4 regions of the Vibrio sp. KUL78 genome follow, and region 3 is predicted to be linked to each of the others. Evidence: predicted binding sites of a transcription regulator. Region 3 holds the regulator's gene; each other region holds the start of a gene.
The links. The regulator PurR, encoded in region 3, represses purine synthesis genes. The targets are predictions, from matches to a motif close to TNANGNAAACGTTTNCNTNA.

Region 1 (7,886 bases), 970 kb from region 3:
CAATGTTTTCTAAAGAAGCGCTGATGTTGTCGACGGTCATATCATTATTGCTTAGCGTTGAGTTAAGAATATCTAAGCTATTGATATGACCCACGTGCTCCTTAAGAATTGAAAGTAATGGATCGTCTTGGGCTGTGGCATCTAAGTCCAATCGATCTATTGTGGTATTGACCAGTGACCAACGTCCATTTTGTATTTGTGCTTGTGTCGAGATACTGGATTTATTCCATGTAAACGAGGCTCCGAGTATTTTGCTGTTATCGCCATCCAACTCTCCATCGACTAATAGGTTTCGCAGCGAAGAGCCTTGATAGTAGAACTGAGAGGCTTGAAGCTGCACGTTTCCTTTGCTTGTTATGACACTATCACCAAGCTCGATACCGGTTAGCTGTAGTCGAAGATCATTGATGATCATCTCGCCATGGCTGTAATCAATATGATCGAGTGCGATATTCTCGATCTGCCATTGTTTTAGCAGCGTAATTGATGGTGTCTGTAATGCGGATAATGATGCGCCGTCGATCAAAAGCTCATGAATAGTGATCGGCTGTTTGGTAGAGAGCTGAGTAGATAGCCAGACGGAAAGCTCAGCGACTTCCACAGGCTGCTTATCAGGAAGCTCAAATCGAGCGTTCTGGAAAGTGACCTGATTTGGATAATGGTATTGAATCGATTCGCTTTTAACGTGAATGCCGAGTCCTTTATCCAGGGTGTAGACCACCATCGGTTTTGCATATTGGGTATGCAGTAAACCGAACACGATCAATATGGTCAATAGACCCAGTGCCAATATGGCGACAAACAGCGCAACAATCTTTCTTACCACGAAACGTATGTCCAAGCTTTCAACATAAACAATAATTTAGCGCGTATAGCGTAAAAAAGCCCCTCTAATTGAGGGGCTGGTATTAAAAAGTTGGATATCTATCCAAGTATTAGTCGAGCTGAGGGCCCGCTGCTACCAATGACTTACCTTCGTCGTTATCCGTGTACTTATCGAAGTTGTTGATAAAGCGCTGGGCAAGATCTGCTGCTTTGCTTTCCCACTGAAGCGGGTCAACGTAAGTTTCACGAGGATCTAGGATCGCAGGGTCGACACCTGGAAGTGAAGTTGGAACTTCTAGGTTGAACACAGGAATGTTCTTAGTTTCTGCTTTCTCGATAGAGCCATCTAGGATCGCATCGATAATGCCACGTGTATCTTGGATAGAGATACGTTTGCCTGTGCCATTCCAGCCAGTGTTAACCAAGTAAGCTTCAGCACCTGCAGCTTCCATGCGCTTAACTAACACTTCAGCGTACTTAGTTGGGTGAAGCGTCAAGAACGCCGCACCGAAACACGCAGAGAAGGTTGGTGTTGGCTCTGTAATACCACGCTCAGTACCGGCTAGTTTCGCAGTGAAGCCTGATAGGAAGTGGTACTTGGTTTGCTCTGGCGTCAGTTTAGAAACCGGAGGCAGTACGCCGAATGCATCAGCAGAAAGGAAGATCACTTTATTCGCATGACCACCTTTTGATACCGGCTTAACGATATTCTCGATGTGGTGAAGTGGATAAGAAACACGGGTGTTCTCTGTCTTCGAGCCGTCATCAAAATCGATAGAGCCGTCGTTGCGAACCGTTACGTTCTCTAGCAATGCGTCGCGGCGGATAGCGTTATAGATGTCTGGCTCAGCTTCTTTAGAGAGGTTGATTGTTTTCGCGTAGCAACCGCCTTCGAAGTTAAACACACCATCGTCATCCCAACCGTGCTCATCGTCACCGATAAGTGCGCGTTTAGGATCGGTTGAAAGTGTTGTCTTACCGGTGCCAGACAAGCCGAAGAAGATAGCAACGTCGCCTTCTTGACCCATGTTGGCAGAACAGTGCATCGATGCGATATCACGCAGTGGCAAGAAGTAGTTCATCATTGCGAACATACCTTTCTTCATTTCGCCGCCATACCATGTGCCGCCTATAAGCTGCATTCTTTCGGTTAGGTTAAACGCTGTGAAGTTTTCAGAATTCAAACCGTGCTCTTGCCATTTCTGGTTAGTACACTTCGCACCATTCATAACCACGAAGTCTGGTTCGAAAGTTGCGAGCTCTTCTTCGGTTGGGCGAATGAACATGTTTTTCACGAAGTGAGCCTGCCAAGCGACTTCTGTGATAATTCGGATACATAGACGGGTATCTGGGTTGGTACCGCAGAATCCGTCGATCACGAATAGACGTTTATTGGATAGTTGACCAGTGACAAGCGTTTTAAGGTCATTCCATGCCTCTTGGGACATAGGTTTGTTGTCGTTTTTGACTTTATCGTTTGTCCACCACATGTGTTCTTCTGTTGTCGCGTCTTTAACGATAAATTTGTCTTTAGGAGAGCGTCCAGTAAAGATTCCCGTATCTACAGCAACGGCGCCAAGCTCAGTGACTACGCCTTTTTCGTAGCCTTCCAGACCTTCGCGAGTTTCCTCTTCAAATAACTGTTCGTAGCTTGGGTTGCGAACGATGTCAGTTACGCCAGTGATTCCGTACTTGGTAAGATCGATTTGTGCAGCCTTGTTAATGTCCATAACGGTCATAGGTGCTCCTTATTGGATTTTTGTAGGGATTTTAAAATTGTAGTAATTGTTTATTTGTTATTTTGTTTTTTATTTTGAACTCCATGCTAGCAACGGATATCCGATAAAACAGGGAGGTAGTTCAAAAATTAGTCATCAGTTATTGATGGTTTTAAGTGTTCTATCACATATTGAATTTGGGCTAATTTCTCCTCAAAGCAAACCTTTGCGCTAGATCAAATGTAACACATCATTTACGTATTTGGTTAGATGCTCTGTTCATGTTTTTTGCAATTCTGTTAAATAAAAAGAACAAAAAAAGCCAGATCGCTAGCGATCTGGCTTTATGAACTAGAACTCAGTGACGATTAATGGATCGTCTTGTCACCTGCGCCTGAATTTGCTTCCGCGTAAAGCGCTTTGACTTCGGCTTCATCGAACGCGTAAGTCGTGCCACAGTAGTCGCAATGAAGCGCCACTTGACCTTCTTCAGCAATGATCTCGAAGATCTCTTCCTGTGCAACAGTCACAATCGCATTGCCACTGCGCTCACGTGAGCAGCCACAGAAGAATTCAACCTCTTTTGGCTCGAACACTTGAACCTTGTCTTGGTTGTATAGGCGGTACAATAAGGTATTCGCATCTAGGCCGAATAGCTCTTCATCTTTGATGGTGTCTGTTAGCTGCTCAAGGTGCTCAAAGTCTTCTGGTGTACCAGTGCCGTCAGGCATTACCTGCAGCATCATGCCTGCAGCGTGAGGCTTGCCTTCAAACTCACCAGTACGGATCCAGAGGCGCGTCTTAAGCTGTTCAGAGCGCTCGAAGTAGCCTTCTAGTACCTCAGATAGGTTATCGCCTTCTAGGCCGACGACACCCTGATAACGTTCACCCTTGTCCGGTGTAATCGTAATCACAAGGTAGCCCTTGCCCATCATGTCGTGGATAGTAGCATCATCAGCAATGTCACCTTCCCAGCGTGCAACGCCACGGAGCTTTTGGTTGTGGTCGCCATTGATAACTGCTAGCGATACTGGACCATCACCTTGAAGCTGCATGGTAATCGAACCTTCAAACTTCAGTGTCGCTGTAAGTAGACTTGTTGATACCAGCAGGTCACCCAGCAGCTTTTGTAGCGGTGCAGGGTATTCCTTGCTTGATAGAATTTCTTGATAAGCTGTATCCATTTGCACGAGTTCGCCGCGCACAGACAGTTCTTCAAAAAGGTAGCGGTTAAGTATGTTGTTAGCCATTGAGGAAGCTCCAGCTTATTGGTGTTTAAATTTAATGATATCGCGACGCTGCTTTTTGTCAGGTCGACGTTCAGGACTTGGGTTGTGTGCGTGCAGTTTTCTCTTCAACGCGTTGTCTTCTCGCTTTGCGATACTCTCAGAAGTTTCGCTATAGAGAGTCTGGGCTTCCGGTGCACCTCTGCGTTGATCTGAAATACGCTCAATGACCACGGTCTTCTCTTCGTTACCCTGGCGTAGAGCGATGACAGCTCCCAATTCCACTATTTTACTCGGCTTCGAGCGCTGTCCATTGTAGTGGACTTTGCCACCATCGACCATATTTCGCGCGATACTTCTGGTTTTATAGAAGCGAGCGGCCCACAGCCATTTATCCAATCGAACAGAATTATTCTCGGAACTCATCGTGAATCCTACTTTCTAAGTAAGTGACGGCAAAAAGTCAGTCATGACTTACCGTACGGAACTAGTGATACTTTTATCTTGCTATTGGTGTACTAAATGGTGCTTGGGTCTAAAAAATTCAACCCCAAATACGTAATAGCATTACTGTAATACTAGTTGTGCTATATTCTGTCGGTTGGCAGGAAGCAAAAGTTGCTTATACCATTGGATTTATAACATAGTGAATAACTGGAAAGTTCATTACCAAGCAGGAAGTTAGAGAGTGAAAGGATTATCTATATCGGCGAACAGTGTCTCCGCTGCCTCTTTGAACTCACTCTTACGACGTTGTACGCAGTATCAGCCTCAAATCAGTTTACTTCTGACGTTAGTGTTACTTGTGATCTCTTGTTGGATCGCGGGTGCGTTGTTGTGGCAGTTGTTTCCCCAATCTCATTCTGTGACGCGTTGGGCTCCGCCAGCGGCAGTAAGCACTGCGAACTCATCACAAACCGCCAAGCTGCAATCTTCAGATATTAATAACGCCAATATCTTCGGTGCTTACAGCCGAGAACAAAAAGTGGTACAAGCCCCTGTCGTGACCGATGCGCCAAAAAGTCGTTTGAATGTGGTATTGGTGGGTTCTGTCGTGAGTTCCAATCCTGACCTAAGCTTAGCAGTAGTGGCTAATCGTGGTAAGCAAGGCACCTACGGCATTGGTGAGCAAATTGATGGCACTCGAGCAACCATCAATGCGGTATTAATTGATCGTATTATCATCTCCAACGCAGGTCGTGACGAGACCGTTATGCTTGAAGGACTCGAATATAAAAAGCTTGAGTTAACTCAACGACCTCAAGCAGCAGCATCCAATGTGGTTGGTAACAACCCTGTGGATGCAGAAGAAAAGCTAGCAGCGATTCGTAACACAATTACTCAAGACCCACAGCAAATATTTCAGTACGTTAGGCTTTCTCAAGTAAAGCGTGACGGCCAGGTGAAGGGATATCGAGTGAGCCCAGGACGAGATCCTGAGTTATTTAACTCGGTTGGTCTACAAAATGGCGATATCGCCGTAGCACTTAACGGTGCAGACCTGACCGACCCAGCGGCTATGGGACAGATTTATCAATCCATCACTGAACTGACAGAATTAAACCTCACCGTTGAGCGCGATGGACAGCAACATGACATCTTTATCCAATTTTAGTCATGTGGACAGTATTACAAGGGAGCATTAAGTGAAAAGTTGGCTTAAAACAAGTACCTGGTTATTGATGGGGAGCCTATTGGCTGTCCCAGCGGTATCAGCCAATGAATTTAGCGCCAGTTTTAAAGGCACTGACCTTCATGAGTTTATCAATATTGTCGGGCGAAACCTCGACAAGACCATCATCGTTGATCCGTCAGTACGTGGCAAGGTCGACGTACGCAGCTACGACGTCCTCAATGAAGAGCAGTATTACAGCTTTTTCCTAAACGTACTTGAGGTATATGGCTTTGCCGTTGTTGAGATGGACAATGGCATTCTAAAAGTGATTAAGGCAAAAGACGCGAAGACATCGGCAATCCCAGTCGTTGGCGATACCGACATTACGGCAGGTGATACGGTAGTAACGCGCGTTGTAGCGGTGAAGAACGTTTCGGTACGTGAACTGTCACCACTACTAAGACAGCTTAATGATAATGCTGGGGCAGGTAACGTAGTCCACTACGACCCAGCAAACATCATCCTAATCACAGGTCGTGCTGCAGTTGTTAATCGTTTGGCGGACATCATTCGTCGCGTTGACCAAGCAGGCGACAAAGAGGTAGAAGTCGTTGAGCTTAAAAACGCATCCGCGGCTGAAATGGTGCGTATCGTCGATGCGCTCAACAAAACCACCGATGCAAAGAATACCCCGGCTCTGCTCCAACCTAATTTGGTGGCGGATGAGCGTACTAACTCCATTCTTATTTCAGGTGACCCAAAAGTTCGTCAGCGTCTACGTCGTCTGATTGGTCAGCTTGATATTGAGATGGCGACCAAGGGTAATAACCGCGTTCAATACCTAAAATACGCGAAAGCTGAAGATCTCGTTGATGTGCTCAAGGGTGTATCAGACAACCTGCAAAAGGAAAAGCAAGCGGGCTCAAAGTCAGGTTCGAGCGCGAACCGCACAGAAGTCATGATTGCCGCTCACTCAGATACCAATGCGTTAGTACTTACTGCGCCGCCAGATATCATGAAAGCGCTGCTTGAGGTTATTTCGCAGCTCGATATTCGTCGTGCACAGGTGTTGATCGAAGCGTTGATTGTCGAACTTGCGGATGTCGATGGCGCCAACCTAGGCGTTCAATGGGGCTCGCTATCCAACGGTGGTGTGGTTCAGTTTAGTAACACTGGCGCGTCTATCGGCAGTGTTATGGTCGGTATGGAAGAAGCGAAAGATCAGAAAACGACAGAAACGCGTGTCGATTCAGATGGCAACCCGTACAACGTAGAAACAACAACCAGTGGTGACTACAGTGCATTGGCAAGTGCCTTGGGTGGTGTTCAAGGTGCCGCTGTGGGTATTGCCTTGGGTGACTGGACCGCGTTAATTACCGCAGTATCGAGTCAATCCAACTCGAACATTCTGTCATCGCCAAGTATTACCGTCATGGATAACGGTGAAGCCTCGTTTATTGTCGGTGAAGAGGTGCCAGTCTTGACGGGCTCAACCGCAGGCTCAAACAACAGCAACCCGTTCCAGACCGTCGATCGTAAAGAAGTGGGTATCAAGCTGAAGGTTGTGCCGCAGATCAACGAAGGTAACTCAGTACAGCTCAACATTGAGCAAGAAGTATCGAACGTACTGGGCGCCAACGGTGCGGTAGACGTGCGCTTTGCCAAGCGTCAGTTGAATACCTCTGTGATGATCCAAGACGGTCAGATGCTGGTGCTTGGTGGTTTGATTGATGAGCGTGCTGCAGAGAGTGAATCCAAAGTTCCGTTCCTGGGTGATATTCCTTACCTAGGTCGCCTGTTCACCTCTACGTCGACCACCGTTGAGAAAAAGAACCTAATGGTGTTCATCAAGCCAACCATTATTCGTGATGGCATGACCTCCGATGGTATAACTCAGCGTAAGTACAACTACATTCGTGCTGAGCAGCTGTTTAAGGCAGACAAAGGTTTGAAATTAATGGACGACGGCTTTATTCCGGTACTGCCTGAATTTAACGAAACCGATCGTTATCCTTCAGAGATTCAAGCCTTTATCGATCAAGTAGAAGCGAACTAACTATGGAAAGCTTAGAGCATCGCCCTTTGGCAAACCGCCTGCCGTTTAGCTTTGCTAATCGCTTTAAAGTGGTGTTTGAAGCACATGAAGAGCAGTCGGTGCTCTACTATGTTGAGCCGCTTGCACTCAACGCATTGCAAGAAGTGAAAAGGGTCTTTCGTAGACCCTTCGAGCTGCACTCTCTACCATCCAGTGAGTTCGATGCCAAACTGACTCAAGCTTATCAGCGTGACTCATCTGAAGCGCGTCAATTGATGGAAGACATCGGTGCAGACAGCGATGACTTCTTCTCGTTGGCGGAAGAGCTCCCTCAAGACGAAGACCTACTTGAGTCTGACGATGATGCACCGATTATCAAGCTTATCAACGCCATGCTTGGTGAAGCGATTAAAGAGGGTGCGTCGGATATTCACATCGAAACCTTCGAAAAAGTGCTGTCGATTCGC
Region 2 (7,886 bases), 460 kb from region 3:
GCCGATCGCAAAGATGGACTAGGGCACTATGATTTTAATAGCTACGCACAGGAGCAGAGCTTTGTATCACCAGATGCTTGCTTTGATAACTATCGCTTAGGTAAGACGCTTAAAAAGCGTGGTCTTAACACTGCGCAGGTACTTGAAGAGCTTAAAGAGATAGAGTCTAGGGTCAACCAACAGCTTAATCTATGGCTTAGCGAGGGTTCAGAAGTAGAGATGCAGCTTGAAGGTCCTTACCTCACCAGCTCTCGTTACTGGCATTGTAGATTGGACGGGATGGATGTTGTCATGCCTTGTGGTGGCACGCACGTTACAACGACAAACAGTCTGAAGCGATTAAACGTTGAACTGCGAGCTATCGATGCCAATTATATCGAAATGCACACCCATGTAAGTCGATAATTAGAAAAACGATCTTTTTATTAAATTTCAATTAGACTGATTTATTTTGGTCTTTATGACATTTAAATCTGTTAAAAATCGAAAAACAGCACATGTAACTTATGCTTTCGGTATGTGGTTATATAAATGTTCTTTTTTAAGCAGATCGCTGATCAAGCTAGCTTTTGGGGATGATCTAGAAAAGATCGTGTTTTTTGTCGTTCCAGGGTGTACTGGTTCAAATTACGTACAAATATTCCTTTGGTCAATAGTTCATCTATTTGCGCCCTGTGTTAGTATGTGCCGCGAGCGCATAATAAACAGAATGCCAACAGCTTTAGAGTTAGAGCCGTATGGTAGCAAATTAAAAGACGCGAACTATGAATAAAGACTTGCTAATAGATGCCCATAAGGGCATGAATAATTTATTAAAAGAGCTCGCGCTAGGGTTACCCCAAACCCAATTAGTGGAAAGGATAGTTGATCTTACAGAGCGACTATTTCCTAGAAAACGAGTTTCTATTTTATCGTTGGATGAATCGACAAACTGCCTGTTCACGGTAGCCGCCCCTAAGCTACCTATTATGTATAACCAAGCTATTAATGGGTTAGAAATTGGTGAGCGAGTGGGATCTTGCGGGGCTGCTGCCTACTTGAAACGCTCTGTGATTGTTGACGATGTAACTAAACACGCCAACTGGACGCCGTTTCTTGAGCTTGCCGCCTCTGCGAATGTGAAAGCTTGCTGGTCGGTACCTGTCATCTCGACTCAAGAGCAATGCTTAGGGACATTCGCTCTCTACGACGAGAGGTGTTCTACCCCGCTCGCGATTGAGATTGAGATACTCGAATCCATGTCTGCCGTGTATTCGGTTGCGCTTGAGAAGTACGCTCTTGAGGATAAGCTTACCTTTCAAGCCCAGATGGATCCGCTCACTCACTGCTTGAATAGACGTGCTTTATTGGAAAGAGTTGAGCAGAGTCACTGCTTTGATGGCAATATTCTCGGCTGCTTTTTTGTTGATATCGACAAGTTCAAGCAGGTGAATGATGAATATGGTCACTGCTTTGGTGACAAAGTACTTGTAGCTGTTTCTGAGCAGCTTAAACATCTTTTGCCTGAACAAGCCGTGCTTGGACGTTATGGCGGTGATGAGTTTTTGGCGTTTTGCTGCTTCCCTGATGAAGACGGCGCAGTCGCTTTTTATCAAACGTTGAGCGATGAGCTGAACAAACCCGTAACACTGAATGATACCAATATCTCTGTCAGCGTCGGATTTGCGACCAAACAGTGCTGTTCAGATCTGCCAATGGATAAGTTAATCCGCCAAGCAGACGGCGAAATGTACAAGGTTAAGCGTCGAAATAAGCGTGCAGTACCTCTACGTAGTGCTTCTCCGAGCTTGATTGATATCAATGCGAACCCAGAAAAAAAAGTCGTATGATAGTTAATATTATCACTTTCTAATATAGGTAAGTCATGACGACTCAACAAAACCAGTGCCCTAAGTGCCACTCAGAGCTTGAATGGGATGGGCAGTATCACTGCGGGCAATGCCAAGTCCATTTCAAAAAGATTGGTTTTTGCCCTGACTGTGAAGCAGAGCTAGAGAAACTTCAAGCGTGTGGCTCAGCGAGCTATTTTTGTAATAGCTGTAATGAACTGAAATCTAAGTCACGCGTTAAGTTTGTCTTTGAGTGCCTTGCATAGAAGCTAGATGGCAGCTGTCGTCTAGCTGTGATCTTTTATGCTAGTGACCTGAGATTCGATAATGCCATTGTCGAGTTTGGTGGTGATCGCACTGCCGACTTCGACACTCTGAGCGTTGGTGATGACCTGTCCGCGCGCATCTTGAGTGATAGAGTAACCGCGCTGCAACGTCGCCAGTGGGCTGACTGTGTCCAATTTACCTACGGTAACGGCGAATTGATGCTTAGCGCTATCGAGCTGTTTCTGCATGGCTTGCTTAAGCCTGGCTTGTAGCTGATCTAATCGATTGGTTTGTCGGTCGAGCTGGCGAGCTGGTGAGAGTGCCATTAACCTGTGTTGTTTATTGCTCAGGCGCAGTGTCTCTTGAGATAGGCGCTGCTTAATTGCTGAGCTCAAACGGAACTCAAACTCATCAAGAAGCTGGCTCTGCCTCTGAAGCTGGTGCTTTGGATGATGGCTGTTGAGTGCTTGTGTTAGCACAGATAAGTGCTGCTTTTGCTGCGCTAGATAGATCTGCATTACATTACGCAGCCTTTGCTCACGCCCCTTAAGTGATTCATGCTTATGTGAGGTGTCATTACTGACAAGCTCAGCCGCAGCACTCGGTGTTGGCGCTCGCACGTCGGCAACGTAGTCCGCTATGGTGACGTCGATTTCATGCCCGACCGCACTAATGATTGGAATCTGGCTAGCCGCGATGGTCCTTGCTACGATCTCATGGTTAAAACACCAAAGATCTTCCAGCGAGCCGCCACCTCGACCCACTATCAATACATCACACTCGTTACGGCTGTTGGCGCGTCCAATTGCCTGCGCAATCTCAATCGCTGCCGCATCACCTTGCACTGTTGTCGGATAGATAACGACAGGCAGTGATGGGTCGCGTCTTTTCAGTACATCGAGAATATCGAACAGAGCGGCGCCAGTTTTGGAGGTGATGATACCTACACGTTTAGGATGAGAGGGGAGAGGCTTCTTTAAAGACTGTGAGAACAAGCCTTCAGCTGCGAGAGACATCTTTAGCTTCTCGAACTCTTGCTGCAATCTTCCATCGCCCTCGGGCTGCATTGATTCAATGATCAGCTGATAATCACCACGCGGCTCGTACAACGAGAGACGCGCCTTTACCAATACCTGATTGCCATTGGCTGGCTTAAAGGTGACTCGGCGATTATTACCACGAAACATAGCGCACTTAACTTGAGCGCGAGAGTCTTTTAGCGTCAGGTACCAATGGCCGGATACAGGGGCGGAAAAGTTAGAGATTTCACCGACTAACCAGACAATCCCCATTTCATTTTCTAGCAATAAACGTACTTCGGAATTCAGACGAGAGACCGTGTAAATGTTCTGATTGGAAGAAGATGAATGAGAAGTAGATCGCGGGGATAGGGACACAGCTAATCTCAAAGACGTGAGTATGGAAATTAGCGGCAATATAATACATATCAAGGGGGTAAATGCAAATAAAAAATAGAAAAATGTGTAGCCAAGCGATTTCGTCGGGCGTATAATCCCACCGCAATATCTAATCCAAATGACCTTATTATGCGAAACGATAAGGGCGGATTATCCTTTAAACTCCTCTATTGTGAGATATTGCAAATGCTAAGAATTGCCAAAGAAGCGCTGACGTTCGATGATGTACTACTCGTTCCAGCTCACTCCACCGTTCTCCCAAACACAGCTGATCTTCGCACTCGGCTGACCAAGAATATCACTCTGAATATTCCAATGATCTCTGCGTCTATGGACACAGTGACAGAAGCGCGTCTTGCGATCGCGCTAGCCCAAGAAGGTGGCATTGGCTTTATCCACAAGAACATGTCTATCGAGCAACAAGCTGAGCAAGTTCGTCTAGTTAAAATCTTTGAAGCAGGCGTGGTGACTAACCCAGTAACGGTTAGCCCTGATGCATCTATCGCTGACGTGGTAGCGCTGACTGATAAGCACGGCTTTGCAGGTTTCCCTGTTGTTGCTGAAAACAACGAGCTTGTAGGCATCATCACTGGTCGTGATGTTCGCTTTGTTACTGACCTTTCTAAGAAAGTAGAAGCAGTAATGACGCCAAAAGAGCGCCTAGCCTCTGTTAAAGAAGGTGCTTCTCGTGAAGAAGTACAAGAAGAGATGCACCGCGCACGTGTTGAGAAGGTACTGGTTGTAAACGACGAGTTCCAACTTACCGGTATGATCACAGCAAAAGATTTCCACAAAGCAGAACGTAAGCCTAACGCATGTAAAGATGCACAAGGTCGTCTACGCGTTGGTGCTGCAGTGGGTGCTGGCGCTGGTAACGAAGAACGTGTTAAAGCACTTGTTGAAGCTGGTGTTGACGTTCTACTTATCGACTCTTCACATGGTCACTCTGAAGGTGTTCTGAACCGTATCCGCGAAACTCGCGCTGCATACCCAGATCTCGACATCATTGGTGGTAACGTAGCGACAGCTGCAGGTGCTAAAGCACTGATCGAAGCTGGCGTAAGCGCAGTTAAAGTAGGTATCGGCCCTGGTTCAATCTGTACAACTCGTATCGTAACGGGTGTTGGTGTACCTCAAATCACAGCGATTTCAGACGCGGCAGCGGCAGCTGAAGAGTATGGCATCCCAGTTATTGCTGACGGCGGTATCCGTTTCTCAGGTGATATCTGTAAAGCTATCGTAGCTGGCGCATCTTGTGTAATGGTTGGCTCAATGTTCGCTGGTACTGAAGAAGCACCTGGTGAAGTTATCCTTTACCAAGGTCGTTCATACAAAGCTTACCGTGGTATGGGTTCTCTTGGCGCAATGTCTCAAGGCTCTTCTGACCGTTACTTCCAGTCTGACAATGCTGCTGACAAGCTGGTTCCAGAGGGTATCGAAGGTCGTATCGCTTACAAAGGTCGCCTAAAAGAGATCGTTCACCAACAAATGGGTGGTCTTCGCTCAAGCATGGGTCTAACTGGCTCTGCAACTATCGAAGACATGCGTACTAAAGCAGAATTCGTTCGCATCTCTGGTGCAGGTCTAAACGAATCTCACGTACACGACGTTCAAATCACCAAGGAAGCGCCTAACTATCGTTTGGGTTAATTAATCGTTTAGGTTAATTAGCCACTTAGGTTAACAACGACAACGTAGTGAAATAAATCCTACGTAAACGTTTGCTTTTTTCCTTGAAGCAAAGATGAGAGGCGGGTAAACTCGCCTCCGTTTTCAACACTTAGCTGATAAGATTGCCCAAAATGACGAAAAATATTCATGACCAACGAATTCTGATTCTAGACTTCGGTTCTCAATACACACAGCTAGTAGCACGTCGTGTTCGTGAAATCGGTGTTTACTGTGAACTATGGAGCTGGGACGTAGAAGAAGCGGATATTCGTGAATTCAACCCAGACGGTATCATCCTATCTGGTGGTCCAGAAAGCGTTACGGAAGACAACTCTCCACGTGCTCCTCAGTACGTATTTGATTCAGGTGTTCCAGTTCTTGGTGTGTGCTACGGCATGCAGACCATGGCTGAGCAACTTGGCGGTAAAGTAGCGGGCTCTAACGAGCGTGAATTTGGCTACGCACAAGTTAAAGTATCTGGTGACTCTGCAATCTTTAAAGATCTTGAAGAAACTCAAGATGTTTGGATGAGCCACGGCGACAAAGTTGTTGAAATCCCAGCAGACTTCGTAAAAGTTGGTGAGACGGATACCTGTCCGTACGCAGCAATGGCAAACGAAGAGAAGAAATACTACGGTGTTCAGTTCCACCCAGAAGTAACGCACACCAAGCAAGGCCTACAAATGCTTGAGAACTTCGTTCTTGGTGCTTGTGGCTGTGAGCGTCTATGGACGCCAGGTTCTATCATTGAAGACGCGGTTGCTCGCATTAAAGAGCAAGTGGGCGACGATGAAGTGATTCTTGGTCTGTCTGGCGGTGTTGATTCATCAGTAGTGGCGATGCTTGTTCACCGCGCTATCGGCGACAAACTGACTTGTGTATTTGTAGACAACGGTCTTCTTCGTCTCAATGAAGGCGAGCAAGTGATGGAGATGTTTGGCGACAAGTTCGGCCTAAACATCATCAAGGTAGATGCAGAAGAGCGTTTCCTTGCAGCACTTGAAGGCAAGTCTGATCCAGAAGAGAAGCGTAAGACTATCGGTCACGTATTCGTAGACGTATTCGACGAAGAGTCGAAGAAGCTAGAAAACGCGAAGTGGCTAGCTCAGGGTACGATCTACCCAGACGTTATTGAATCTGCAGCATCGAAAACAGGTAAAGCACACGTCATCAAATCGCACCACAACGTGGGCGGTCTTCCTGATGATATGGAAATGGGTCTTGTTGAGCCGCTTCGCGAGCTATTCAAAGACGAAGTACGTAAGATCGGTCTAGAGCTAGGTCTTCCATACAATATGCTTTATCGTCACCCATTCCCTGGTCCAGGTCTAGGTGTTCGTGTTCTTGGCGAGATCAAGAAAGAGTACTGTGATCTACTGCGTCGTGCCGATGCTATCTTCATTGAAGAGCTGCACAATGCAGACCTTTATCACAAAGTATCTCAGGCGTTCACGGTATTCCTACCAGTTCGCTCTGTAGGTGTAATGGGCGATGGCCGTAAGTACGACTGGGTTGTTTCTCTACGTGCGGTTGAGACTATCGACTTTATGACCGCTCACTGGGCGCACCTACCATACGACTTCCTAGGTAAGGTTTCTAACCGTATCATCAACGAAGTAGACGGTATCTCTCGCGTTGTTTACGATATCTCTGGTAAGCCACCAGCGACTATCGAGTGGGAATAACCCTCGATACGTAGTCTCTTTGAGATAAGTTAGATTGTAAAAAGCCGACGTTATGTCGGCTTTTTTTATGTGTGTCGGAAAAGGCTGAATGCGAATATGCAATCGGTAAAACTTAGATTGCAAATAATGGGTCTGCTCAACATTTACATTTTGAATTAAAATTTTCCTACAATTTTTGTAACTAATTTTGAATTTAGGGCTCTTTGACAATGTCTAACAAACTCGCTAACCCAGCGCCGCTTGGCCTTATGGGTTTTGGTATGACGACCATTCTACTTAACATCCACAACGCAGGTTTCTTCCCGATTGATTCGATGATCCTAGCGATGGGTATTTTCTATGGCGGTCTAAGCCAAGTGTTTGTTGGCATGATGTGCTTTAAACGTGGTGACACATTCGGCACCACGGCTTTCACTTCGTACGGTCTATTTTGGCTGACGCTTGTAGGCATTATTGTTATGCCTTACATGGGTCTTCCAGCAAGTCCGGCGAAGTTTATGGGCTGGTACTTACTGCTTTGGGGCGTATTTACTGGTTTCATGTTTATCGGTTCACTTTGCTACCCAGTGGCTAAGCAAGTTGTATTTGGTTCATTGACCATTCTGTTCTTCTTGCTGGCTGCGCGTGATTTCTTCGGCAGTGAACTGATCGGTACCATCGCTGGCTTCGAAGGAATTTTCTGTGGCGCTAGCGCGATTTACTTCGCAATGGCTCAAGTACTGAACAACGAGTACGGCCGCACAATTTTGCCTATCGGTGAGAAAAAAGCGCCGGTAACTTCTGCACAAGAAGTGGCGGCATAAATTAAGTTTCATTCATTCGGGAACAGTGAATGACAAAAGGGGTAGCCAAGCTACCCCTTTTTCTTTTTTAAACGATTATTGGCTACTTCAGTCATCCATGCGCAGGCAGGGATCTACCTAAAGCGATCGCCAAGTTTGATTACGACGTTTGCGTCTGAGTCGACCCAGAATCCGCCTCTTGAGCCGCTTCAGGCTTTTTACCTGTTTTACGCT
Region 3 (7,886 bases):
GTGGGAACAAACCGAGTAGGGCAAACGATGCCAACACGGTAGGGGAAACAATGCCTGATAGACTGTCAATGTTCGCTAGCTGGGTACCTGCATTGAGGTATACTGCAGTTCCTGGCAGCATGCCCAGTTGACTCACCAAGTAATACTTAGAGATTCGAATTGGCGTGAGACCCATTAATAAGTTAATCAAGAAAAATGGGAACACAGGAATGAGTCTTAGAGAAAATAGATAGAAAGCACCGTCTTTTTCGACACCTTTATTGATCGTCTCAAGTTTCGAACCGAACTTACTTTGTACCCAATCGCGAAGTAGGAAGCGACTGCTCAAGAATGCCAATGTAGCGCCTATGGTACTCGCAAATGAAACAAGCAGTAAACTAGTCCAAAAGCCAAACAGTGCAGCGCCAAGTAAGGTAACCACGGCAGCGCCTGGAACGGAGAATGCAGTAATCGCTATGTAAGCGAAGAAATAGGTGAGGGCAGCAGCCACGAAGTTCTCATTGATGTATTCACTCAGTGCTACTTGTTGTGCTTTTGCGTTTTCTAGTGTGAGGTGTTGACCAAAGTTGATGCCTAAGTAAATGACGACAGCAACCAAAACCAATCCTAGTATCAGCTTCTTGCTCATGACGATATCCTTTTGATGACTCAGTATTAGTGTAGTAGAAAGGATGAGTATGTTTTTCCTTTCAGCTAATACAAAAAAATCAGCCATAAGGCTGATTTTTTCTCGAGATTACCGTAGCTTAATTAATTAAGCTAGCCAGTTCATCTCTTTTAGTCTGAGGAATCACAGACCAATGAGTACCATTTATCGCACCTTCAAGAGCCCATAAAAGCTCTAAACCTACGGTACTTGAATGGGTTCTCTGAATGGCCTTGAAAGCCTCAACCGAACCATGATCCTGAAGTTCAACCACTGATTCAATGCCTGCTTTTTTGAGCATACGCTCAGTGGCAAGGCGAAGATTCGGAAGGTCTTTCAGGCGATTAGGTTTCGCTTCGGATTGTTGCTCTTTCTCAGTTTTCGCGAACTCGAGTGCCTGTTTAGCGTGATCGAGAATACCTTCTTGATCTTGCCAACAGTCTTCAGGTAACGCGAAGTACTTAGTAACAACGGGAAATCCACGCTTTTTATAAACATAAGGCTTGTAACCCAGTTTTTTGAAGGTGGATACGGTCTGACGGTTAGTTCTGATATGTAATTTGTTATTCACTGCTAAGGCAAACATCGTATCATCTACGAAGATGCCAAATCCCCCAAACATGGAGCGAGACTTTACTCTTCCAAGCTGAGCGAATAATTGCATTGAATTTTTTAGTATAGGATTATCCATGCTTTATTCTTTTCTCGGTGTTATTGATTGTGTCACCAGAATCAGGTCCGAGAGTATAGCAATCAGGTGTCAGAGCTCTGTTAGGCATATGCCATAACTGAGTCTTCTCCCCTTGCCATCGGCAACCCCGCTACCTATCAATTAAAAATTGGTTTAGGCCGGAGGCTTTGCGTCCCACCCTTTCAGATGGTTTGCCCTGTGCGTGACTTCATTAGAATAAATGAAAACGACATAAGCCTATGATTACTCCGTTGCAAAAATGTGATGTTGGTTCAAATAATGGCGGGTTATTTGTGCTTGAGGGTGCGTAAAAAACTAACAATCGAGAGAAGAAAACTTGAATGGGGTTCAAAAAAAGTGCCTAGAAAGGCACTTTTGTCAGCTCTATGTAAGGCTTTTGACAGAGTCTCGTTCAACAATCTCTGGGTGCATTTCGAAAATGCGCTTTTCATGACCTTTATCTTTGATTCGTTCTAATAGAATCTCAAACGCGTTTTTACCCACACGACGTTTAGGTTGGTGAACCGTGGTTAGAGGTGGCGAGAAGTACTCAGCCAGCTCAATATTATCGTATCCAATGACAGAGATATCTTCCGGTACGCGCACACCCAGTTGCTGCAGGCGACTCATTAAGCCAAACGCCATGGTGTCGTTGAAACAGAAGATAGCGGTCGGTCGGTCTTCCATTGCAGCAATACGGTTAGCAGCGATAACCGCTGTATCGCATTCGAAGTTGCCTTCAAGAATACGATCGTCTTTCATCTCGATACCTGCTTCAGCAAGGGCACGTTTGTAACCGATGATACGCTCTTGGCACACGGCTTTTTCTAGATGGCCACTCAGGCAGGCAATATCCGTGTGACCTTTTTCGATCAGGAACTTCGTTGCCAGATAACCGCCTTCTTCAGAGTTATCGATGATCTTGTCCGCTTGTGAGCTTTCTGGGCCCCAGTCCATGATAACTTTAGGAATGTCGGCGTGACGATCAAGCATCTCTAGCAGCTCTTCGGTAAGATCAGAGCACATCACGAGGATGCCATCCACGCGCTTCTCTGCCAGCATGCGAATGTAATCGCGTTGCTTTTCATACACGCCACCAGTGTTACATAGGATCAGCGTGTAGCCTTGGCGGTAGCAGTAGCTCTCAACACCATCGATAACCTCTGAAAAGAACAGGTTAGTTGATTGAGTCACTAACATACCGATGGTTTTTGTTGAGTTGCATTTTAAGCTACGTGCAACGGCGCTTGGTGCGTAGTTGAGTTCGTCGACCGCCGCCATCACTTTTTCTTGAGTTGCTTCAGCAACAAAGCGAGTCTTATTAATAACGTGGGATACTGTGGTCGTTGAAACGCCTGCAAGGCGGGCGACATCTTTAATAGTTGCCATAGTGATATCCTATTAGTCGCGGCTTGATAATTAACGTTGGTACCGCTTCAAGTATAGTGGTCTTTGCAAACATATAACGCTATGTTGTTGTAAACATAGTATTTGGCTGCGAAAACCGAAAGTTGCATGCAAGCCACGGCGAAAAAAGCTCAGAGCGTAGATTTCAACAGGTGTTTTTGGACACAAGTCCGCGTTGAATGCCAAGGGCATTTGCATTTAAACGGCGGATTGTAGACTTAGGTTTGAGCGCTGGCAATGACTTATCCAATAAATTTATAACTAAAGCGCAAATTAATTCTCACAGATGTGATGCAAGTGATTTGCGCTTTAGGTTGGCTAGTCTTGCTCACCCTCTAGGTAGGTGTAGTCAAGTTGGCAGAATGCTTCGAGTAGTTTAGCGGCAGAGGCATAAAACCCAAACTCGTCGTTAGTTTGGCATTTCGCAACAAACTGAGGTAGCCATGTCATCAAGTAGTTCTTGATGAACTCTGCTTGCTCGTGCAGCGCATCGTTCATATGTGCCTCAGCTTCAAGCTCATTGGAGCGAATGATTAAGTTGCCTAGGAAATCTAGCTCGATCGCGAGGTGATCCGCTGGCTCATTTAAGTCCTTATTCACTGCTACATTGTGCTTAGCTAAAAGATCTGCCATATCTTGTGCAGGTTGATCATTTAAAAGACCAGACTTACCAATATACATAGAGGCATAAGGCAGTGCGCCGTGCTTGTCCGACTTTAAAAATAGATCGCAAAAATCGGCAGAAAGCTCTAATTGTGCGTCTTCTCTGACTTGAAGGCGGTTCAAGGACTCTGTAAAGACCTGAATGGGTTCTTTTAGGGAAGGGTTTTCTCCTAAGCCAGATAAGAAAGAGCGAATTTCAGGGCTGTGGTATTTGTTGAGTTCATCATCAGTGAGCTCCGCAGCGAATAGGCTTGAAAGCCACCAATAGATTTCTGCGCGTTGCTCATTAAATGCTTTGATTTCTTGCATTTGAATAATCTCCAAAAATGATAACTCTATTTTAGCCAATAAAGATGAATAGCAATAACTTGTTGTGTGAAGAATTGAGTTAACTTATGAAAAAATAAGACAAAAATTAATTGCTTTAAGGGTAAGTTGACTCGAGTATTCGTTGCATATGAGACGCAATCGTTTTGGTTGTTTTGAATCAAAAAATAGTAAGGTTTCCATGCCTATGAGGGGATGTAGACTAGAATTGTGAATGTTTATGAATAGAATGTCCCTGTCATGACAAGATTGAGAAACCACAGATGAAATATCACGTTTTGGTTGTAGAAGATGACGTAGTCACTCGCAGTAAGCTGGCTGGTTACTTCGAAAATGAAGGCTACTTGGTTAGCGAAGCTGAAGATGGTCAGACGATGCGTCAGGTGCTGGAAGAATCCAGTATCGATCTCGTTATGTTAGATATTAACCTCCCTGGTGAAGATGGTTTGATGCTGACAAGAGAGTTAAGAAGTCAGTCAGACATTGGAATCATTTTGGTGACCGGTCGCACCGATAGTATTGACCGTATTGTTGGCCTTGAGATGGGGGCAGACGACTATGTCACTAAGCCGTTTGAGCTACGCGAACTGTTAGTGCGAGTAAAAAACCTATTGTGGCGTATTTCACTAGCGCGCAAACAGCCAGTACTTGAAGAGTCAGTGCAAAACGAGCATGTGGTTCACTTTGGTGAATGGACGTTCGATAAGCAGCGTCGTTCATTGACGAATAATGGCGACCCTGTAAAACTGACCAAGGCTGAATATGAATTGTTAGTTGCACTCTCAACGTATCCAAATCAAGTTCTGAGCCGTGAGCGTATCCTCAATATGATCAGTCATCGAGTTGATGCGCCAAACGATAGAACCATTGATGTTCTTATCCGTCGCATGCGTGCCAAGATGGAATCCGATCCAAAGAATCCACAGATATTTATCACTGTCCATGGCGAGGGCTACATGTTTGCTGGTGATTAAAGTCGGCTAGCGTGTAGTGATAGAAAATGCTCCAGTTGTCTCTTTGATAGCTGGAGCTTTTTTATGGGAGCAATGTAGAGATACCTGGTCGTTGTATATGCAACTTGTAACTATTTTTGTTAACTGACTCGCGTGAGAAGTCGGTGCTTTCTGAGTCGGAAAAAGACTCTATAAACCTGAGCTAGTTTGATAGTGGCGTCGTTTCCGTTGAACTGCTTCGATTGGGCAGCATTGATTGGCAACGACATTCTTTGGTTCAACAAAAGGATTTTCCATGACCAAGCTACAATTAGGCTCTATTCCAATATTTAAACGGTCAGTGAATTTGTCGCTGATGCTCACCCCCAGTTTACTGTTTTCTGCACCAAGCTTGGCAGTACAGTGTGACAGTTTGCCCATTTGGGACGACGGCACAAGCTACAACGGTGGCGCTCAAGTCCAATGGCAATCATCGGCGTTCCAAGCGAACTGGTGGAACCTTAACGCTAACCCTGTTAACCACTCCGAACCTTATCAAGAATGGTCACTAATAGGGGCCTGTGATGCTGGTGGCATAAACGCTGCTCCCTCAGTGACGATTACTTCTCCAGCCTCCAACGCACAGTTAGCCTCAGGAAACCAAGTCACCTTCTCTGCATTGGCCGAAGACAGTGATGGGGAAGTTCGAGAGGTGATATTTGAGCTGCAAGGGGCGCAACTGGCAGTGCTGTCGAGCGCTCCCTACCAAGTAACTTGGTTCACAGAAAGTGGCAATTATGAGCTGGTAGTCACAGCCATTGATGATAAAGGTGCGTCTACACAATCGGCTCAGACATTCTCAGTCGTAGACGCATCTAATCAGCCGCCAGTCGTTACCTTGACCAGTTCGAAGACTCGAGTTTCGGTAGGAGAAAGTGTCCAGTTTGCCGCAGAGCCCTCAGACTCGGATGGTACCATTAGCAAGGTTGAATTTAGTGTCAATGGTGCACTAGAAAAGTCTGTGACCGTCGCTCCTTGGGTCATGGATTGGATATCACCTGCTGCAGGCAGCTATACGATACAAGCCGTTGCGACAGACGATAAAGGCGCGATGTCTCAGTCGCAAGTTATCACGGTTGAAGCCATAGCGTCGGCAGGAGGCAAATGCTCAGGTGCGACAACCTATATCGCTGGCAGTAGCTACGCAACCGGGCAGAATGTGGTCAACAATGGCGAGCTCTATCAATGTCTTGTTGGCGGCTGGTGTTCATCTGACTCGGCATGGGCTTATGAGCCTGGCGTTGGACAGTACTGGCAAGATGCCTGGAGTGGACAGGGTGCCTGTGCGACAGCACCAAATATTGAACTTATTTCACCGGTAGAGGGCGAAACGGTTCTGCTAGGAAGTGATATCACTATCCTTGCGAATATTGAGGATCTAGATGGAACAGTTGCCGATGCTGAGGCATTCGTGAATGGTACGTCAATAGGCTTAGTGACGGCATCACCTTATCAATGGACGTGGAATGCAGTGGGACAGGGCTCTGTAGATTTAAAGGTCATTGCTACTGACAATGAAGGTAACAGCAATCAATTAAACACAACGGTATCAGTGACTGATCAACCTATGGTCGCAGCGATTACCTCTCCTTCTTCTGGTGATGTCGTCGCGATTGGCAAAGTTGTGACTGTGAATGCGAATGTCAGCTCCTTGCAGAGTGAGGTGGCTAAGGTTGAACTCTACGCTAATGGTCTTTTGGTCAACGGTGACACCACGGCGCCGTATCAGTTCTCTTGGACGCCAACTACCATAGGGAACTATCAACTGAGTGTCATCAGCACGGATCTGCAAGGGAATACGGTGACGTCTGCTAGCGTCGGCGTGTCGGCAAAATCTGTAGTCCAACCGAAACATAAGCTCATCGGCTACTGGCACAACTTTGTCAATGGTGCGGGCTGTCCAATTCCACTTAACCAAATGTCGAAAGACTGGGACATTATCGACATTGCTTTTGCTGACAATGATCGTAACAGTAATGGTACAGTGCATTTTAATCTCTACAATGGTGACATCTACTCGAGCTGTGCGCCGATAGATCCCGTTCAGTTCAAACAAGACATCAAAGAGTTACAAGCAGAAGGTAAGATTATCGTTCTGTCGCTTGGTGGCGCTGAAGGCACCATCACACTGAACACAGACGCGGATGAAACTGCGTTTGTCTCGAGTTTGTCAGAGATCATCAATGAGTGGGGATTTGATGGATTAGATGTTGATTACGAAAGTGGCTCAAATCTCGTCCACGGCAGTCAAATCCAAGCGCGTTTGCCACGTGCACTAAAAGCAATCGAAGCGAATACGGGCGGCGACATGTACCTTACCATGGCTCCGGAACATCCTTATGTGCAAGGCGGAATGGTCGCTTACTCAGGCATTTGGGGCGCTTATATTCCCCTTATCGATCAATTAAGGGATACCTTAGATCTTTTGCATGTGCAGTTATACAACAATGGTGGGCTGGCCAATCCTTATACGACGGGCGCTGCGCCTGAGGGTTCTGTTGATATGATGGTGGCGGCATCACGTATGCTTACCGAGGGATTTGAGTTAGCTGACGGCAGTCGATTTATGCCACTGCGTGATGATCAAGTCGCCATTGGATTACCTTCAGGTCCAAGCTCAGCGAACTCAGGACAGGCACCGATTGCTAACATCGAAGACGCACTGGATTGTATGATCTCCCTAAGTCGTTGTGGCTCTATCGTACCTACTCAAGCATCACCAAAGTTTGGTGGAGTGATGACATGGTCGATCAATTGGGATCAGCATGATGGCTTTAATTTTTCTGTTCCAGTGAAAGCAAAGCTGAATCAGCTAAATGCCAAGTAGCTGTTTTCAATAGCAAAAGACCTCATCCAATGATGAGGTCTTTTTTAACCGGGTTTGGTTGTCACCTGATGGTTTAGCTGGCACCTGAGATCGTCGAATCTGCTTCAGAGACAGCGGAAGTGTCATCCTGCGTTTCCTGAGGTGCGAGCTGCTGTTCTAACTCATCTTGTTCCAGTTGTGTAGGTTCTACACTTTCAGGATCGAACTCAGATACAGAAAATGTCAAATCACGAATACTTTCGTTTGCCACCCAATCTCGTAATCTCTGCCAAACTAATCCCATGGTCTCGTGCCAGTAGCGCTCTGTTTGCTCTAAGTAGCGAGCTTGCGGTG
Region 4 (7,886 bases), 1.2 Mb from region 3:
CAAGGCGATGTGAGTTTGTTGTCCGATCAGCAAATCGCCATGGTAGGCAGCCGAAATGCCAGCACAGGTGGTCTCGAGACTGCGCGCAGCTTTGCTGCTGAGTTTGTTCGGTATGGCTATTGCGTAACAAGCGGTCTGGCACTCGGAATTGATGGCCATGCTCATCAGGGAGCACTAGATGCATGCGGGAAAACCATAGCGGTATTGGGCTCAGGGCTAGGCTCTATTTATCCAGCCCGCCACCGTTCCCTCGCGCAAAGGGTTGCTCAGCACGGAGCCTTGGTGAGTGAGCACCTTCCGTGGATAAAGCCAAGAGCGGAGCACTTTCCGAGACGAAATAGAATTGTCAGCGGGCTATCACTCGGTGTCGTGGTGGTGGAAGCGGCCGAGAAAAGTGGCTCACTGATAACCGCAAAATATGCAGCGGAGCAAGGACGTGAAGTTTTTGCTATTCCCGGTTCCATTCGCCATGCCTATCACTCGGGGTGTCATTCATTAATACGAACGGGCGCCTGTCTCGTACAAAGTGTTGAAGATGTATTGTGTGAAATAGAATCTCTGTCTAACTGGTCTAAAAAAGTACAACCAACACTTTTTGACCAAGTTATTGATAAAGAAGAATTGCCATTTGCAGATCTGTTGGCTAACGTAGGAATAGAGGCAACGCCGGTTGATATTTTGGCGCAAAAGACCCATATTCCTGTTCAAGAGGTCATGCAACAGCTTTTAGAGCTCGAATTATCGGGTCATGTTGTTGCTGTAAACGGTGGTTATATTCTTAAGGGGAGAGGCTAGCTATGATGATGGACATACTGATGTACCTGTTCGAAACCTACGTGCATAGCGATGCAGATCTGCAGGTAGACCAAGACGAACTTGAGGATGAGCTGTTAAGAGCAGGCTTTAAGCAAAAAGATATCTACAAGGCACTCGAATGGCTTGAGGATCTAGCTGAGCTGCAAAACACCGACAATCACTCCGCCATTGCGATGAGTGCCGCGACCTCGACACGGATCTACACCGCTCAAGAAATGACGCGCATGGATGTGAAAAGTCGTGGACTACTGATGTTCCTAGAACAGATTGGTGTACTGACCACAGAAACCCGTGAAATGGTTATCGACCGTGTAATGGGACTGGAAACCAACGACTTTGAGCTCGATGACCTGAAATGGATCATTTTAATGGTTTTGTTCAATGTTCCAGGCAACGAAAACGCGTACACTCTCATGGAAGAACTCATCTACACCGCTGAACGAGGTGTGGTGCATTAATCCTCCCAGCCCAATCAATTGGGTTGCTTGCGTTAAGAGAACACCATGAGTGGTAAAATCGACAATCAACTTTTCTCGGCTCATGAGCATGCACTGGATCATGAGCCGTGTCCTCAATGTGACGCTGGTAAGCTGATCCTTAAAAATGGCAAACACGGCCCTTTTCTAGGTTGCGACCAGTACCCTAGCTGCGATTACATTAAACCCTTGCATCAAAATGATGGTCATATCATCAAAGAGTTAGGTGTAGCGTGCCCTGACTGTGGCTCAGAGCTACTGCTGCGCCAAGGACGATTTGGAATGTTTATCGGCTGCAGTAACTACCCAGAATGTCATTTTATTCAATCACCCAACAAGCAAGAAGAGCCAGAGCAACCAACCCAAGCGACGGTCTCCTGTCCGGAATGTGCTAAAGGCGCGCTGACAGAGAGAAAGTCGCGCTTTGGCAAGGCCTTTTATGCCTGCGATCAGTATCCGAAGTGTAAGTTCGCAGTTAATCACCCTCCAGTCGAGGGGCACTGTCAGTATTGTGGTTTTGAGTTGTTGGTAGAAAAGAAGCGGGCATCAGGTACGGTACTTGAGTGCGCGTCAAGGCGCTGCCATAAAGTGCAAGAAAGCGAATAACAAAACGGCTCCCAATGGGAGCCGTTTTAAATTCTAGCGTTTAACCAAGCTTAAAGTGCTTCAGCGGCTGGTTTAAGTGCAGGAAAAGCGGTCTCATCTAGGAGTTCAGACAAGGCAAGCAGCTGCGCTTTTAACGCGGCTTTGTCGTCTGCAGTCACATTGATGTGACCCATCTTACGACCAGCACGTTTGTCTTTACCATACCAGTGCACGTGGCAGCCAGTCAGAGCATGCACGGCTTCTGGCAGGGTATCTTCACCCAAAATGTTTACCATTGATGTCGTGCGAATGGCTTGTGTCGAGCCCAGCGGCATATCGCATACTGCGCGTAGGTGGTTTTCGAACTGACAGGTATCGGCACCTTGCTGAGTCCAATGCCCAGAGTTGTGCACGCGAGGAGCGATCTCGTTGACAAGCAACTGACCATTGACATCGAAGAACTCAAGCGCGAGTACACCCACATAGTCCAGAGACTCAGCAACAGCGGTAAACATCTGCGCCGCTTGTGCTTGAAGTTCAGGTTCATCAATCGCAGTAGATAGTGTCAATACGCCATCGGTGTGCACATTTTCAGCCAGTGGATAGATAGCAATCTCACCTTGCTTATTGCGAGCACCAACCAATGAGACTTCCCGTTGGAAAGGAACAAACTCCTCGGCAACAATGGCTTGGCTGTCTGATTCAGCAATGCACTGTGCCATTTCGGTCCAGATAGCATCGACGTCATCAAGCGTTTTCAATCGCCACTGGCCTTTACCATCGTATCCGCCTAAAGCGCTTTTGAGCACCATTGGAAGGCCAACATGCTCAATAGCCGCGTCGAAATCAGCGCGTGTGTTGATGACAGCGTATTTAGCGTTCTTCACTCCGGCATTGTCGAGAAGTGCTTTCTCTAAGCGACGGTCACCACCGGCTTTGATGGCCTCTGTCGAAGGTAGGAACTTGCCACTCTTCTCACAGATTGCGAGCACGTCATGTGGAATATGTTCGAACTCAGCGGTAATCACATCAGCTTGAGCGATCGCCTGCTCTAGACCGTTACCTAAAACTTCAAGTGTTAGCGGGTGAACGATATTCTCGCTACGCACGTCAAACGCGGAGATTTGAATATTCAATGGAGCGCCAGCCAGTGACATCATACGTGCCAGTTGTCCGGCCCCTAGAACCAGTACATGTTTCATTGTTAGTCCTCAGAAGGATCTGGGTTAGCAAGTACGGTTTCTGTTTGTTGGCTGCGGAACGCTTCAACTTTTTCCATCACGGCATTATCGTGAACACCAATGATTTGCGCAGCTAGGATACCGGCATTTGCTGCACCTGCTTCACCAATTGCCAGTGTGCCAACCGCAATGCCTTTTGGCATTTGCACGATAGACAGTAATGAATCCATGCCCTTTAGGGCACGGCTTTGAACTGGAACGCCTAATACAGGAACGCTTGTGAATGCTGCAGCCATACCAGGAAGGTGTGCAGCACCGCCTGCGCCTGCGATGATAACTGAGATGCCACGCTCTTTAGCAGAGGTCGCGTAGTCAGCGAGTAGTTGCGGTGTACGGTGAGCAGAAACAACCTTGGTTTCATAATCCACACCAAACTGATCCAGCATTTCTGCTGCAAGTTTCATGGTTGGCCAATCTGATTTTGAACCCATAATAATGCCGACTTTCATCCGAAGCTCCTTCAAGGCGTGTGCAAATGGACTAATTTGCGCGCATTATACGAGGATTTTTTTCTTAGGAAAACGTTTGCGTGGGTGAATTTTGTGTTTTTTTCTGGATTCTCACCCGGCTTTTGAGCATAGTGCCGTTGAAATGTAAAATAATTGTTTAGCTTTTAATAAAAGGAAGTCTCGGTGGATAATTTTCAAACCACAGTTGCGGCGCTTCAATCCGGTGAAGTAATTGCTTATCCAACGGAAGGTGTGTTCGGTGTTGGATGTGACCCTGATGATACTAAGGCGATTGAAAAACTGCTGGCAGTAAAAGAGCGTCCGGTAGAGAAAGGTCTTATCCTCATCGCGGCCAATTTTGAACAGCTGCGTCCCTATATAGATGAAACACAGTTAACGCAGCAACAGCTTGAGAGTGTTCAACAGACCTGGCCAGGGCCTTATACCTGGATCATGCCAGCCAGCTCTCGTGTCTCTTCTTGGTTAAGCGGTGCTTTTGATACCATTGCGGTGCGCGTGACCGACCATCAACTGGTGCAAAAGCTGTGTTTGGCCTACGGCAAGCCGATTACCTCAACCAGTGCTAACCTTTCCGGTATGCCATCATGCATGACGACAGAAGAAGTGAAAGAGCAGCTCGGTGACCGATTAGTGGCTATTCTCGAGGGTGAAACCGGCGGTCGAAACAAGCCTAGTGAAATCCGCGATGCGCGCACCTTAAAAGTACTAAGACAAGGTTAAGGAGACCCTGTGCAGCAAGTCGATAAACATCAAGTCAAAGCGTTTCTACTTCAGCTTCAAGACGATATCTGCCAAAAACTCGAGCAACAAGACGGTGTTGCTACCTTTCAGCAAGATGAGTGGCAACGTGAGCAAGGTGGCGGCGGTCGCAGCCGAGTGATGAAAGACGGTCACGTGTTTGAGCAAGGCGGCGTGAACTTCTCACATGTGTTTGGCGACAAGATGCCCGCTTCCGCAACAGCTCACCGACCAGAATTAGCCGGGCGTAAGTTTGAAGCGATGGGGGTATCGCTAGTGATTCACCCTAAAAACCCTTATATCCCTACCTCACATGCCAATGTACGCTTCTTTATTGCAGAAAAAGAGGGGGAAGATCCGATTTGGTGGTTTGGTGGAGGTTTTGACCTGACACCTTTTTATCCGTTCGAAGAGGATTGCCAGCACTGGCATGATACCGCTAAGCAAATCTGCCAGCCATTTGGCGACGAAGTTTATGCGGAGCATAAGAAGTGGTGTGATGATTACTTCTTCTTGCCACATCGAAATGAAACTCGCGGTGTCGGTGGCTTATTCTTTGATGATCTCAATCAGTGGGGATTTGAACGCTCATTTGCCTACATGCAGGCGGTGGGTAATGGGTATACCAATGCTTACTTGCCTATAGTCGAGAAGCGCAAAGACGAGTCTTATGGTGAACGCGAGCGCAATTTCCAGCTGTATCGTCGCGGACGCTATGTAGAGTTTAACCTTGTTTATGATCGTGGGACGCTGTTTGGCTTGCAAAGTGGTGGCCGTACAGAGTCCATTCTGATGTCGATGCCTCCATTGGCTCGTTGGGAATACAGTTACCAACCCGAAGAGGGAAGTGCCGAGGCGAAGCTGTATAGCGACTATCTACAACCTAGAGAGTGGTAATTGAGCGGATAGCCACAGTTCAAATAGCCATGGTTCAACTTGGCGAATGTGTGTCGAAATGATAGTGTCGGGCTATACCTTTCGGCACCCATTAGGCAAGGACAGTAGGCACAGACATGAGCAAGCCCGATCAGTACGTTGTATTTGGTAACCCCATTTCACAAAGTAAGTCACCGTATATTCATACACTTTTCGCACGACAAACCTCGCAAAACCTAGAGTATGGTCGCCAAGAGCCGGAACCCGAAGGCTTCAAACAAGCGGCAACGGACTTTTTTCTATCGGGTGGTAAAGGGTGCAACATTACCGCACCATTTAAAGAAGACGCTTATCAGTTCGCAGGTCGTCTGACCGAGCGCGCGCAGCTTGCCGGTGCGGTCAATACGCTCAAGAAACTTGATGACGGCGAAATCATTGGAGATAACACCGACGGCGAAGGCTTAGTTCAAGATCTGCTACAACACCAAGTTCAGTTAGAAGGCGCCTCCATCTTAGTGATTGGTGCTGGTGGTGCTGCTCGAGGTGTTCTCAAGCCACTACTCGATCAAAAGCCCGCATCTATAACTATCACCAACCGTACTTTTGAAAAAGCACAGCAGCTCTCTGAGCTTTTTGATGAGTTTGGCCCAATTGCAGCGGTGCCAATGAGCGATATTGCAAACGCTTATGATGTGGTCATCAACTCTTCTTCTACCAGCCTCTATAAACAGCTTCCTGATGTTAGTAGTGCTATCTTTGCTAACCACACCGTCAGTTATGACATGACTTATGGTCAAGGGCTAACGACATTCAATCAATGGGCCAAGGATTCTGGCGCAAGATTCGCTTATGATGGTCTAGGTATGCTTGTTGGGCAAGCGGCCGAAAGCTTCATGTTATGGCGAGGTTTGAGACCGGGCACTAAGCAGATCTTGCGAGAGCTAAGAAAGAACCTAGAAGGCTAATCGAATGAATCAGTCCATTTTGTTTTCCGACCAGCTTACTTGGAATGAGGAAACCGGCATGGTTGAGTTCCATGCTCAGCAGGCTGGAATGTTGATTATCTGTTTGGTGAGTTTGGACAAGCTGGGTAAGCTTAATAACTCCAGTGAGGTTTCAAAGGAAAACGCCTTTGAGCAGTTTGAAGCGGCGCGCTTTGATATAGAAGAGATAGCTGAAAGCCTCGTTGAAGATGAGGCTTTCGATGAACAGGGACGCATTATCATTAACTAACGAATGATCGTTACTTCCTGCATATAGTCATTTTTGTTCTGCACATAGTTATTGGCAGAGCGCAGCAAAAAGGCTCTTTCTTTATCGGTTAAAGGACGAGCCTGTTTGACCGGGCTGCCTACATAGAGGTAGCCACTTTCTAAAATTTTATTAGGTGGCACCAGCGAACCAGCTCCTATTATCACATCGGACTCAATGGTTGCGCCATCAAGTACGATGCTCCCCATACCCACAAGAACCCTATCTTTGATGATGCAGCCATGCAGCATTACCTTATGACCGATAGTAACGTCATTACCTATGAGTAATGGGTAGCCTTCAGGGTTTTCCGCATTCTTATGGGTAACGTGCAATACACTGTTGTCTTGGATATTAGTGCGCTCACCGATTTCTATATGGTTCACATCACCACGCGCTGACACTAGGGGCCAAACACTGGCATCTTTACCAAAGCGGACATCACCGACGATAACACTGGTTTCATCTATATAGACGGAGCTGTCTAATTGTGGCTTTATGCCCTTGTAACTGCGAATTGAAGTCATATCAGTCTCTAAATCTGTGGAATGGGGCTATTTTGGCGAGTTATTGCAGTAATTTACAGCGCCAAAGCACAAAAAATAACCATACAAACAAAAAATGCTAAAAAACTGCATTTAGGGTATTGCCAATGTGATTTCGATCTCTATAATGCCCCCTCGCTGACACGGGAAAGGACAACGAAATCCCCAACGAGTCAGAAGGTCACAAGCTTCTAAGAAGCTTAGCAAAATAAGTTGAAAAAAGTGGTTGACACGAAAGCTTATCTCGCTAAAATGGCCATCCGTTTTGAGAGGGACGCTTAGTCCGAAGTTCGAAACAAGCTCTTTAACAATATAAACCTATCAATCTGTGTGGGCACTCGTTGATGATAATCAAATTAGATATTTCTCTTAATAAAGAGCGGTATCAAATTAGGTTTCAATGAAACGAAGTGACCATTGAATCGAAAGATTCAGCACAGTCAATTCAAACATTACTTTATGTAATGTTCAGTATTCATTGAGCCGACAAAATCTTAAATTGAAGAGTTTGATCATGGCTCAGATTGAACGCTGGCGGCAGGCCTAACACATGCAAGTCGAGCGGAAACGAGTTAACTGAACCTTCGGGGAACGTTAACGGCGTCGAGCGGCGGACGGGTGAGTAATGCCTGGGAAATTGCCCTGATGTGGGGGATAACCATTGGAAACGATGGCTAATACCGCATAATAGCTTCGGCTCAAAGAGGGGGACCTTCGGGCCTCTCGCGTCAGGATATGCCCAGGTGGGATTAGCTAGTTGGTGAGGTAATGGCTCACCAAGGCGACGATCCCTAGCTGGTCTGAGAGGATGATCAGCCACACTGGAACTGAGACACGGTCCAGACTCCTACGGGAGGCAGCAGTGGGGAATATTGCACAATGGGCGCA

Region 1: the regulator PurR is predicted to act here: its motif matches at 2,758-2,777, upstream of pckA (phosphoenolpyruvate carboxykinase (ATP)).
Region 2: the regulator PurR is predicted to act here: its motif matches at 3,581-3,600, upstream of guaB (IMP dehydrogenase).
Region 4: the regulator PurR is predicted to act here: its motif matches at 3,632-3,651, upstream of purE (5-(carboxyamino)imidazole ribonucleotide mutase).

The regions. Positions count from the first base shown of each region.
Region 1 covers NZ_AP045837.1:174,953-182,838, forward strand. The annotation lists gene AC6I8Y_RS00845 (AsmA family protein) at 1-826, opposite strand, end outside; gene pckA (phosphoenolpyruvate carboxykinase (ATP)) at 936-2,564, opposite strand; gene hslO (Hsp33 family molecular chaperone HslO) at 2,912-3,793, opposite strand; gene hslR (ribosome-associated heat shock protein Hsp15) at 3,809-4,195, opposite strand; gene gspC (type II secretion system protein GspC) at 4,458-5,384, shown strand; gene gspD (type II secretion system secretin GspD) at 5,416-7,440, shown strand; gene gspE (type II secretion system ATPase GspE) at 7,443-7,886, shown strand, end outside.
Region 2 covers NZ_AP045837.1:676,357-684,242, forward strand. The annotation lists gene AC6I8Y_RS03335 (alanyl-tRNA editing protein) at 1-405, shown strand, start outside; gene AC6I8Y_RS03340 (sensor domain-containing diguanylate cyclase) at 765-1,829, shown strand; gene AC6I8Y_RS03345 (zinc ribbon domain-containing protein) at 1,865-2,095, shown strand; gene xseA (exodeoxyribonuclease VII large subunit) at 2,117-3,493, opposite strand; gene guaB (IMP dehydrogenase) at 3,701-5,164, shown strand; gene guaA (glutamine-hydrolyzing GMP synthase) at 5,317-6,870, shown strand; gene AC6I8Y_RS03365 (acetate uptake transporter) at 7,080-7,673, shown strand; gene AC6I8Y_RS03370 (alanine/glycine:cation symporter family protein) at 7,813-7,886, opposite strand, start outside.
Region 3 covers NZ_AP045837.1:1,140,134-1,148,019, forward strand. The annotation lists gene AC6I8Y_RS05580 (TVP38/TMEM64 family protein) at 1-628, opposite strand, end outside; gene AC6I8Y_RS05585 (TfoX/Sxy family DNA transformation protein) at 747-1,337, opposite strand; cyclic di-GMP riboswitch class I at 1,455-1,543, opposite strand; gene purR (HTH-type transcriptional repressor PurR) at 1,722-2,726, opposite strand; gene torD (molecular chaperone TorD) at 3,063-3,716, opposite strand; gene torR (two-component system response regulator TorR) at 3,998-4,708, shown strand; gene AC6I8Y_RS05605 (Ig-like domain-containing protein) at 4,983-7,553, shown strand; gene elyC (envelope biogenesis factor ElyC) at 7,627-7,886, opposite strand, start outside.
Region 4 covers NZ_AP045837.1:3,511,686-3,519,571, reverse strand. The annotation lists gene dprA (DNA-processing protein DprA) at 1-795, shown strand, start outside; gene AC6I8Y_RS16375 (DUF494 family protein) at 798-1,274, shown strand; gene AC6I8Y_RS16370 (DNA topoisomerase family protein) at 1,320-1,898, shown strand; gene AC6I8Y_RS16365 (5-(carboxyamino)imidazole ribonucleotide synthase) at 1,949-3,079, opposite strand; gene purE (5-(carboxyamino)imidazole ribonucleotide mutase) at 3,082-3,567, opposite strand; gene tsaC (L-threonylcarbamoyladenylate synthase type 1 TsaC) at 3,751-4,308, shown strand; gene hemF (oxygen-dependent coproporphyrinogen oxidase) at 4,318-5,223, shown strand; gene aroE (shikimate dehydrogenase) at 5,340-6,167, shown strand; gene AC6I8Y_RS16340 (DUF1488 family protein) at 6,172-6,435, shown strand; gene AC6I8Y_RS16335 (gamma carbonic anhydrase family protein) at 6,432-6,980, opposite strand; rRNA gene AC6I8Y_RS16330 (16S ribosomal RNA) at 7,495-7,886, shown strand, end outside.